Regions from separate parts of the Bacillus sp. GW821-FHT11D08 genome, predicted to be linked through region 1. Evidence: predicted binding sites of a transcription regulator. Region 1 holds the regulator's gene; each other region holds the start of a gene.

What was found. Region 1 encodes LexA, which represses DNA repair genes until DNA is damaged. Its sites were predicted from a motif close to CGAACATATGTTCG; they were not measured.
Region 2: a site for LexA is predicted at 1,211-1,224, ahead of uvrB (excinuclease ABC subunit UvrB). Genes of this name have one in related genera too.
Region 3: a site for LexA is predicted at 1,563-1,576, ahead of AC1RRX_RS11255 (DNA polymerase IV). Genes of this name have one in related genera too.

The regions. Positions count from the first base shown of each region.
Region 1 covers NZ_JBXARS010000004.1:111,866-115,115, reverse strand. The annotation lists gene AC1RRX_RS10090 (YndM family protein) at 1-358, opposite strand, end outside; gene AC1RRX_RS10085 (hypothetical protein) at 512-940, shown strand; gene lexA (transcriptional repressor LexA) at 1,279-1,899, opposite strand; gene yneA (cell division suppressor protein YneA) at 2,056-2,367, shown strand; gene AC1RRX_RS10070 (YneB family resolvase-like protein) at 2,383-3,033, shown strand; gene AC1RRX_RS10065 (DUF896 domain-containing protein) at 3,102-3,250, shown strand, end outside.
Region 2 covers NZ_JBXARS010000001.1:267,695-270,944, forward strand. The annotation lists gene AC1RRX_RS01370 (PEP/pyruvate-binding domain-containing protein) at 1-586, opposite strand, end outside; gene AC1RRX_RS01375 (CsbA family protein) at 888-1,124, shown strand; gene uvrB (excinuclease ABC subunit UvrB) at 1,300-3,250, shown strand, end outside.
Region 3 covers NZ_JBXARS010000005.1:37,396-40,645, forward strand. The annotation lists gene AC1RRX_RS11250 (YolD-like family protein) at 1-307, opposite strand, end outside; gene AC1RRX_RS11255 (DNA polymerase IV) at 323-1,549, opposite strand; gene AC1RRX_RS11260 (GNAT family N-acetyltransferase) at 1,765-2,235, shown strand; gene AC1RRX_RS11265 (antibiotic biosynthesis monooxygenase family protein) at 2,248-2,592, shown strand; gene AC1RRX_RS11270 (GNAT family N-acetyltransferase) at 2,589-3,250, shown strand, end outside.

The DNA of each region.
Region 1 (3,250 bases):
CCTGATAATCTTCGGGAAGTACATATTGCTGCAAATACCGGTGAAAAAATGCCTCAAAAACAGAAATGCAAAGTGCAGAGATAACCGATGCCGCGGCAGGCGAGACATTAAATCCGCCAATGTTCATAAGGAATATCCATAATATAATGAATGAAATCCCGAAATCAGCTGCAACGGCTGTGAAATTGCTTGTTCTCGGCAGAATCATGCAATCACCCGCAAAATAAGTGATTAAACTTAAGATCACTGTAATAAACAGAACGTTTAAAAAGGTTACTTGGTACATAAGATCCAGAACAATGTACAGTAAAGCAAGTGTGAGCGCCGTTTTAGAAGCGAAAGCAATTACGTGTTTCATTTGAACCACCTTCGTTATTTCGTTTAGTCTTCATTGTAAGCAATCCGCAAATTTTTAAACTGGTATATAGTGGTTATAAAGCATACGTTTTAATAAAATGTGAATAGACATCACAGGATTCACAAGTTAAAATATGTAAAAAGGGGGATGCAAATGAAAAAATACTGGATATGTATTGCTGTTTTTTTATTATGTTTTAGCGGAATACACTCAGCTAAAGCGGCTACCACTGAATTCGGATCAAAAACAAGCTTCACTTTGGAGGGAAATGCAAAAGAGTTTCATATTGAAAATCCGGGGGCTGTAGCTGCCGACGATTACTTTTTAGGATATAAGTTCACCATAATGAACAACTCTTCGTGCGGTTTAAGCATGAAACTCCAGCGGATGGCGCTGAACGGGAATTTTTATACATTAAGTTCTAAAAACTACAGCGGCAGCTGGTTAAACCTCAGTGCCCAGGATAAAAAATCAATTGATCCGTATCACAAATACAGAATTCTGGTTGAAAGTTCTTCAAACGTCTGTGGCCCCGTCTATATTAAAGGGTTTTACGGTGTAGAATATTATCATTTTGATTGAAAATAGATACTCGCTAAAGGCAGCGGGTTTTTTTATATTTAAATATAAATTATTGTACTATGTACTAAATATTCATATATAAATTTTAATGCACCCGCCCAAAGAAAACATAAACAAAAGTAAATTCATCACGCACAAATATACAAAGTTGAAAAATGAATGAAAAGTTTCTCGAGGGAAACATTATTAGTTGACTTCAAAAGTGTGATGTCGGATAATAAGAATGTAAGTTTTTCCTCCTTAGCAGATTCGTTTCTTAAGCCAGGGCGAATCTGCTTTTTTTATGCAAAAAAACCCCTCTGTAAGGGGTTTTTTACGATAAATGAAGTTTAATAGAATTAATGTACGGCTCTGAATACGCCGATAACTTTCCCCAAAATGCTTACGTTTTGCAGGATAATCGGCTCCATCGTCGGATTTTCCGGCTGCAGCCGCACATAATTGTCTTCTTTATAGAAGCGCTTGACCGTCGCTTCATCATCTTCGGTCATAGCTACGACGATTTCTCCGTTATTGGCCGTGTTCTGCTGTTTGACAATGACGTAATCTTTGTCAAAAATGCCGGCGTCGATCATACTTTCTCCCATGATTTCTAACATAAAGACATGTTCGCCCGGAGGAACCATCCGGTCAGGAAGCGGAAAATACTCGTCGATATTTTCAACAGCCGTAATCGGAATACCCGCCGTCACTTTCCCGATGACCGGAACGTTTACGACCTGGCTTTTCGGAATGTGGACTTCTTCTTCATCCAATACCTCAATCGCCCTCGGTTTAGTAGGGTCCCGTCTGATCAGGCCTTTTGTCTCCAGCCGCGCCAAATGGCCGTGCACGGTTGAACTGGAAGCCAGTCCTACTGCTTCTCCTATCTCTCTTACAGAAGGCGGATATCCTTTCGTTTTTACCTCTTCTTTAATAAAACGCAGGATATCAAGCTGCCTTTTTGATAGCTTCGTCATATTTCGCACCTCAAAACGTCGATTTTAAGTAGATTATAGCATGATTTTCCTGACAGTACAAACATAGGTTCGAAAAAAACGATTGACAGAAACGTTTGTTCGTATATACTGAAAGGTATAAAAAGCGAACAAACATTCTTATCGGAGGTTGTTTACATGGCGAAAGAATCTATTATATTTGTCGGGCTGTTTACTGCGATTTTAAGTGCCGCTATTTTACTTGTCTCATGTGCGGGAAATGATCAGTCCCTCAGCCAATATGTTAAAATAAAGGTTCAGGACGGCGATACACTCTGGTCACTTGCGGATCATGTAGCAGAAAAGAAACACATTAATAAAGAAGATTTCATTGAGTGGGTGACGGAGAATAATCATCTCCAAACTGCTGATATAAAGCCCGGAGACGAACTTATTCTTCCGGTTAAGAAAAAGCATCCGGCCGTATATCAGCTGGCCATTGTCAATTAGAGAGGAAAGAGAGAAATGAAGGCGCTCATTTATGCCCGCGTAAGCACAAACAAAGAACAGCAGCAAACATCATTAAAAAGACAGGAAGAGGAGCTCAGTGAGATAGCTGCTGCAAACGGCATGGAAGTCGTGAAAGTCATTTCTGAGAAAGCCAGCGGTTACGAAATGGACCGCGACGGAGTATTTGAAATGCTTGATGAAATTAAAAAATCACATATTGACGCGATATTGGTGCAGGACGAAACGAGATTGGGAAGAGGAAACGCCAAGATTGCGCTTTTGCATTGCATTTACAGGGAGAACGTAAAAATATATACGACGGCTCATAAAGGTGAACTGGAGCTTTCCGAAGCTGATTCGATGGTACTCGAAATCGTCAGTATTGTTGAGGAATATCAAAGGAAAATTCACAATATGAAAATCCGGCGGGGAATGAAAAGAGCCGTGAAAAACGGCTACAAACCTGAACGGAATCTGAAAAACAGACATGAAAACAGCGGAAAAGAAAAAAAAGAGGTTCCGGTTTCGGAAATTATCAGGCTGAGAGCCAACAAGCTTACCTTTGCAGAAATCGCAGCGACCTTAAGGGGATTCGGCTACGATGTGTCCAAAGCCACGGTTCACCGGCGGTTTCAGGAATATACCGCAGACACAGAAGGCAGCTGACGCGCATCAGTTGTAAAAAAGACTGCGTTTTAGTAGTATATAATCAACACGCACCAAAGGAGCTTATTATGATTTCTAAAGAAAAAATCGCAAGAATTAACGAATTGGCTCAAAAAGCTAAATCAAACACGATAACGGATGAGGAAAAAGCTGAACAGCAAAAGCTTCGCCAGGAGTATTTGAAAGGATTCCGCTCCTCAATGAAAAATACGTTAAA
Region 2 (3,250 bases), on a different contig from region 1:
TTGCTTCTCCGAGACCGTAGCTCGCGCTGATCATCAGCTCTCCGTCATCATGTGTGACGGGGTTGCGGCTGAAAATGACCCCTGAAACCTCGGAATTGATAAGCCCTTGCACGACAACGCCCATTAACGGTTCTGCGGTGTCATTGTTCATTTTCTCTTTATAACCGCTGACCCGCGCCGAGAAGAAGGAAGCCCAGCATTCTTTCACTTTTCCGAGAAACTCTTCTTCTGTTTTGATATTTAAATAGGTTTCGTACTGGCCCGCGAAAGAAGCCCCTTCAAGATCTTCGGACGCGGAGGAGGAACGTACGGCGACAGAGGCGTATGATTCTCTCAATTCATAAAACGACGCGGTCAGTTCCTCCCGAAGCTCTTTTGAAAACGTGCCGTTCATAATGGCGCGCTCCATCTGTTCCTGATCTGCTTGAAGCCCGTTGTCTTCCATAAAACGTGTCAGGGCATTCGTCTGAATGATGAAACCGCCGGGAACGGGCAGCCCGTTTTTCGTCAGTTTAATCAGGTTCATTCCTTTTGCTCCTGCAGAGCGGCTCGATTCTTCCGCTTTTTGAAATCGCACTGAATACATGCGGTATGACCCCCTTTTTTTCTTCATCCAAGAAAAATGATAGTAAACACTATCATTACATTGTAAAGAGGGAGGAAGAAACTGTCAAAGATACAAAGACCTAAACCTTCTCATCCTTTCGGCTGAAGAAAGGTAATTCGGTTCATCTGGTTAATGGTTCAATGGATTTATATTCACATTTTTTTTGACAGATGATTGAAGACTGCTGAAAAAGGGTATTGTGATAGCAGGGGAACGATTGTCCGATTCTTCATTTTTTACTATAATCAGATGAGATGAAGAATTCCCGAGGAGGGTTTTTGTGATTACAAAAGCCGTTTTTGCATTATGTTTCCCTTTTATGCTGGTCGTCCTTTTTACGCGCGTCACGTTTAACCACTATGTGGCGATCGCTCTCACAGCCGCACTGCTTTTCGCATCCTATTTAAAGGGTTACACCGAAACGTATTTTATCGTTGGATTGGATGTCGTATCGCTGGTGGCCGGAGGGCTGTACATGGCCAAAAAAGAAGCAGACAAAAAGAAAGACAATGCCTGACATGGTGAATATGAAATAGAATGCCTGCTTTTACGCCATAAAAGCAGGTTTTTTATACAAAAATTGACTTGGTAAAAATAAACCATCGAACTTTAGTTCGTATTTTTAGTGATTTTGCCCGTCATTGTGTTACTATATCAATAGGAAGATTTCGTAAAGAAACGGAGGCTTTTTTGTGAAAGATCGTTTTGAGTTAGTCTCGAAATATCAGCCCCAGGGAGATCAGCCGCAAGCGATTGAGAAGCTTGTCAAAGGCATACAGGAAGGCAGAAAACACCAGACTCTCCTGGGTGCGACAGGGACGGGCAAAACCTTTACCGTGTCCAATCTGATTAAAGAAGTGAATAAACCGACACTGGTCATTGCCCATAACAAAACCCTTGCCGGACAGCTGTACAGCGAGTTTAAGGAGTTTTTCCCGAACAACGCTGTCGAATATTTTGTCAGCTATTACGATTACTATCAGCCGGAGGCGTACGTGCCTCAAACGGATACTTTTATAGAGAAAGACGCAAGCATTAATGATGAAATTGATAAACTGAGACACTCCGCGACATCCTCTCTGTTTGAACGGAGAGATGTCATTATTATTGCGAGTGTGTCATGCATATACGGTCTCGGTTCGCCTGAAGAATACCGGGAAATGGTCGTGTCGCTCAGACCGGAAATGGAGATTGAGCGGAACGAGCTGCTGAGAAAGCTTGTGGATATCCAGTATGCCCGCAATGATATCGACTTTCAGCGCGGGACGTTCCGCGTGCGCGGAGACGTTGTGGAAATCTTCCCGGCTTCCCGTGACGAACATTGTATCAGAGTGGAATTTTTCGGAGATGAAATTGAGCGGATCAGAGAGGTCGACGCTTTGACCGGAGAAATTCTCGGCGACCGTGACCATGTGGCGATTTTCCCGGCTTCCCACTTCGTCACCCGGGCGGAAAAGATGGAAAAAGCGATTCTGAATATTGAACAGGAGCTTGAGGAGCGCTTGAAAGTGATGCACGAAAACGGCAAGCTCCTTGAAGCGCAGCGGCTTGAGCAGCGGACGAGATACGATCTTGAAATGATGCGGGAAATGGGTTTTTGCTCAGGGATCGAGAACTATTCAAGACATTTGACACTCCGTCCGCCGGGCTCTACGCCATATACGCTGCTTGATTATTTTCCGGACGATTTTATGATTGTCGTTGATGAATCACATGTGACGATTCCGCAGGTGCGCGGCATGTTCAACGGTGACCAGGCGAGAAAACAGGTGCTTGTCGATCACGGGTTCCGCCTGCCGTCAGCGCTTGACAACCGTCCGCTCCGATTCGAGGAATTTGAGAAACACATGCACAATATCGTGTACGTGTCGGCGACTCCGGGACCGTATGAAATTGAGCATACGCCGGAAATGATCGAGCAGATCATCAGACCGACGGGACTCCTCGATCCCCTCATTGACGTCCGGCCGATCGAAGGACAGATTGATGATCTGATCGGCGAGATTCAGGCGAGGATAGAACGGAATGAACGCGTTCTCGTGACGACTTTAACGAAAAAAATGTCAGAGGATCTGACCGATTATCTCAAGGAAATCGGCATCAAGGTCAATTATCTGCATTCCGAGATTAAGACGCTTGAACGGATTGAAATCATCCGTGACCTCCGCCTCGGAAAACATGATGTGTTAATCGGCATCAACCTGCTGAGGGAAGGGCTTGATATTCCGGAAGTGTCACTTGTCGCCATTCTCGATGCGGATAAAGAAGGCTTCCTCCGTTCTGAACGTTCGCTGATTCAGACGATCGGACGGGCGGCACGAAACGCGGAAGGCCGCGTCATCATGTATGCCGATAAAATCACGAATTCGATGGAAATCGCGATTAATGAAACGAAGCGCCGCCGGGAACAGCAGGAGCGCTTTAACGAAATTCACGGCATTACGCCGCAAACGATCAATAAGGAAATCCGCGATGTGATCCGCGCGACGCAGGCCGCTGAGGATAAAGAAGAATATAAAACAAAAGCCGCGCCTAAACTGGCGAAGATGACGAAGAAAGAACGCCAGAAAGTCGTTGAGCAAATGGAGCACGAAATGAAAGAAGCGGCCAGAGCGCTTGATTTCGAGCGGGCGGCAGAGCTTC
Region 3 (3,250 bases), on a different contig from region 1:
GCGTTAACGCATCTTCATCGTTTATGATTTTTAAACGCTTTTCGTCATGCCTCACTTGTTTTACCCACCCCCAAAACCGGAGGGGGCCGTGTGCGGAAGCGTAGGTGACCGAAATGGCCCTGTCTTCTTCAATTGACGCCGCAATGATGCGGTTCATGTCGTTCAGTTGCTCTTCGCTCAGTTCCGGAGGCCGGAATTCCCGTTCTTTTCGTTTTTTTGCAAGCAGCTGCTCCCGATGTTCGGGCAGCATCATCCGGCTTGATTCCCACATGACATTATACCCGGGTGTTAATTTGTTCGGATTCATGTATATCACCTCAAATTATTTGTAATGCCCGCCGATTTTTTCAGCCCGGTGAAAGGCTTGGCCGGCCTCTGTCAGTGAAGCGGCATGGAGGAGCGACGCAGGGCCGTACCGCTCATGAATATCATCCAATACTTTGCCGAGACTGATCTTTTTTTCCTGGGCATCGAACAGGCTCAGCTGAACATAATCACAAGGCTCCAGCTGGGAAAGGGAGACGCCGGCGCTGCGGACGGGCTCACCGTTCCAATGCTCTTTGAAGAGCTTGACCGCCGTTTTAAAAATATCCATTCCGAAATTAGTCGGTGACACCAGCTTTCTCTGTCTGTGAAAACCTGAAGGGAATTCAAAATCAGCGCCTCTGATGCTGACCGAAACCGTATGGCCGATGTATTGTTTGAAACGGGCGCGGCGGGCCACTTCTTCGCTTAACTCCAGCAGCACGACTTTGATATCCTCAAAGCGGCTGTAGTCTCTCGGGAGGGTCATGTTATGGCCGATCGCTTTTTGCCGGCTGTGCGTGTTGACGGTGACCGGAGAGGGATCGATGCCGCGGGCTGTCCGCTGAAGCAATTCGCCGTTAATGCCCCAGCGTTTTTTCAGCAATTCGGCGGGGTGTCCGGCAAGCCCGCCGATTGTGCTGATGCCCATCCGTCTTAAATGATGCTCCATCCGTTTTCCGATGCCGAATAATTTTCCGACCGGCAGCGGCCACAGATCCTGCCTGATATTTGACATATCCAATCTGTGGATGCCGGATGCGTTTTTTTTGGCAAAATGGTCGCAAGCCATTTTCGCGAGCGCCTTATTCGGCCCGATGCCGACACGGGCATAAATGCCGAATTCACGCATAATCGCTTGCTGAATGCTTTTGGCAATTGTAAAAGGATCACCGAACAGCCGCCTGCTTCCGGTCACGTCGAGAAACTGCTCATCGATGGAGTAGGGTTCTACAAGATCGGTATACCGTTCAAACAGTTCGGTAATCATGACGGATACATCAATATACCGCTGCATCCGCGGACGGACAATAACGGCATCGGGACATTTGGCCTGCGCTTCCCACAGCCGTTCGGCATTTTTTACGCCGTATCGTTTGGCGAGCGGACAAGCCGCAAGCACGACGCCGCTGCGTCTTTCGGGATCTCCCGAGACAATCACGGGCCGGCTTTTGAGATGAGGCGCTTCCGCTTTTTCCACAGACGCATAAAACGATTGCATATCTACAAGAAGAATATCAGCCATAAAAAAACCTCCGGGAACATTTGTTCTGTTTTTCATTGTACCCGAACAATGATCACGTTTATACTGGTAAATCATTCCCTGGCTGGAAGACGTGCTGATTCGTTTGCTTGAAAAGAAATCATTTACAATTGCAAACAACCCACATATAATTTTTTATATTCCAATGAGAAGAGCTGACATTCATTTTGCCGGACGAAAAGGAGAGTCAATCGATAATGGATATTCGAACAATTACCTCTGAAGACTATGAAATGGTTACGTCTGTTTTGAATGATTGGTGGGGCGGCAGGCAGATGAAAGACAAACTGCCGCGCTTGTTTTTTGAACATTTTCAGGACACAAGCTTTATCACGTACGGGCCGGAGGGAATGACCGGTTTTTTAATCGGTTTTCAGTCACAATCAGACCCTGAGACAGCCTACATTCATTTTTCCGGTGTGCATCCGGATTTCAGAAAAATGCAAATTGGAAAACAGCTCTACGACCGATTTATGGAGACGGTGAAGAAAAGGGGCTGCACAAAAGTCAATTGCGTGACGGCGCCTGTCAATAAAGTATCAATCGCTTATCATACAAAATTAGGCTTTGAAGCTGAAAAAGGAACCAAAACCGTAAACGGAATCCCTGTTTTTGCGAATTATGACGGTCCGGGAGAAGACCGGATTCTGTTTGTGAAATATATGTAGAGGGGGATGAATATGGGTTTTTTAGCTGACACGCCCAAACCGCCTTATTATGCGGTCATTTTTTCATCAATAAAGGGAAAATATGATGAGGAATATGAACATACGGCAGAGCGCATGATGAATTTGGCAGGCGGACAGCCAGGCTTTTTAGGCGCGGAAAGCGTTCGGGAGGAAGACGGCTGCGGCATCACGGTTTCCTACTGGGACAGCCTGGAGGCGATTAAAAGGTGGAAAGATCATACTGACCACCAGGCGGCAAAACAAAAAGGAAAAAGCGCCTGGTATGAAGCGTACGCGGTCCGCATTACGAAGACAGAGTCACAGCGGATGTTTGCGTCAAAAGGGGCGGAAGATTGATTACATTTTTACAGCATACACAAGGACAGACCGCGCGGGAAATCGCGGCGGTTCAGCGCTGCGCTTATCAAAAAGAAGCCGAGCTGATCGGCTTTTTCGGCATTCCCGCCCTGCATGAAACACCCGATGATATACAGCGGTCACGGGAGACGTTTGCCGGTTTCAAGGAAAAAGATCAGCTTGCAGGCGTCATTTCGTATGAAAAAAAGGGATATGACCTTGTCATATGCAGGCTGACGGTGCACCCGTCCGGCTTTCGAAAAGGAATCGGACGGGCGCTTATTCAATTTGTGATAGATCAAAACCGGGACGCCCAAAAAATAGAGGCGGCTACCGCCAGCCAAAACGTTCCGGCAGTCTCTCTCTATTTAAAAACAGGTTTCACAGAAGCCGGACAGATAGAGACGCCGGAAGGGCTGACCCTCTCGTTTTTTCATCTTTATCCGAAGAGGAAAGCGGAAGTTGTTCCGTACAAGCCGGAATGGAAAGAAACGTTTGAAAGAGAGAAGGCGGACTTGATCCGAATCTTCGGCCCAGCACTTCATTCTGTCAGCCACATCGGCAGCACCTCTATCCCAGGGATGGCCGCCAAACCCGTCATCGATATACTGGCGGAGGTTAAAGATATTTCGGACGCTGACCGATTCAGTCCGCAGCT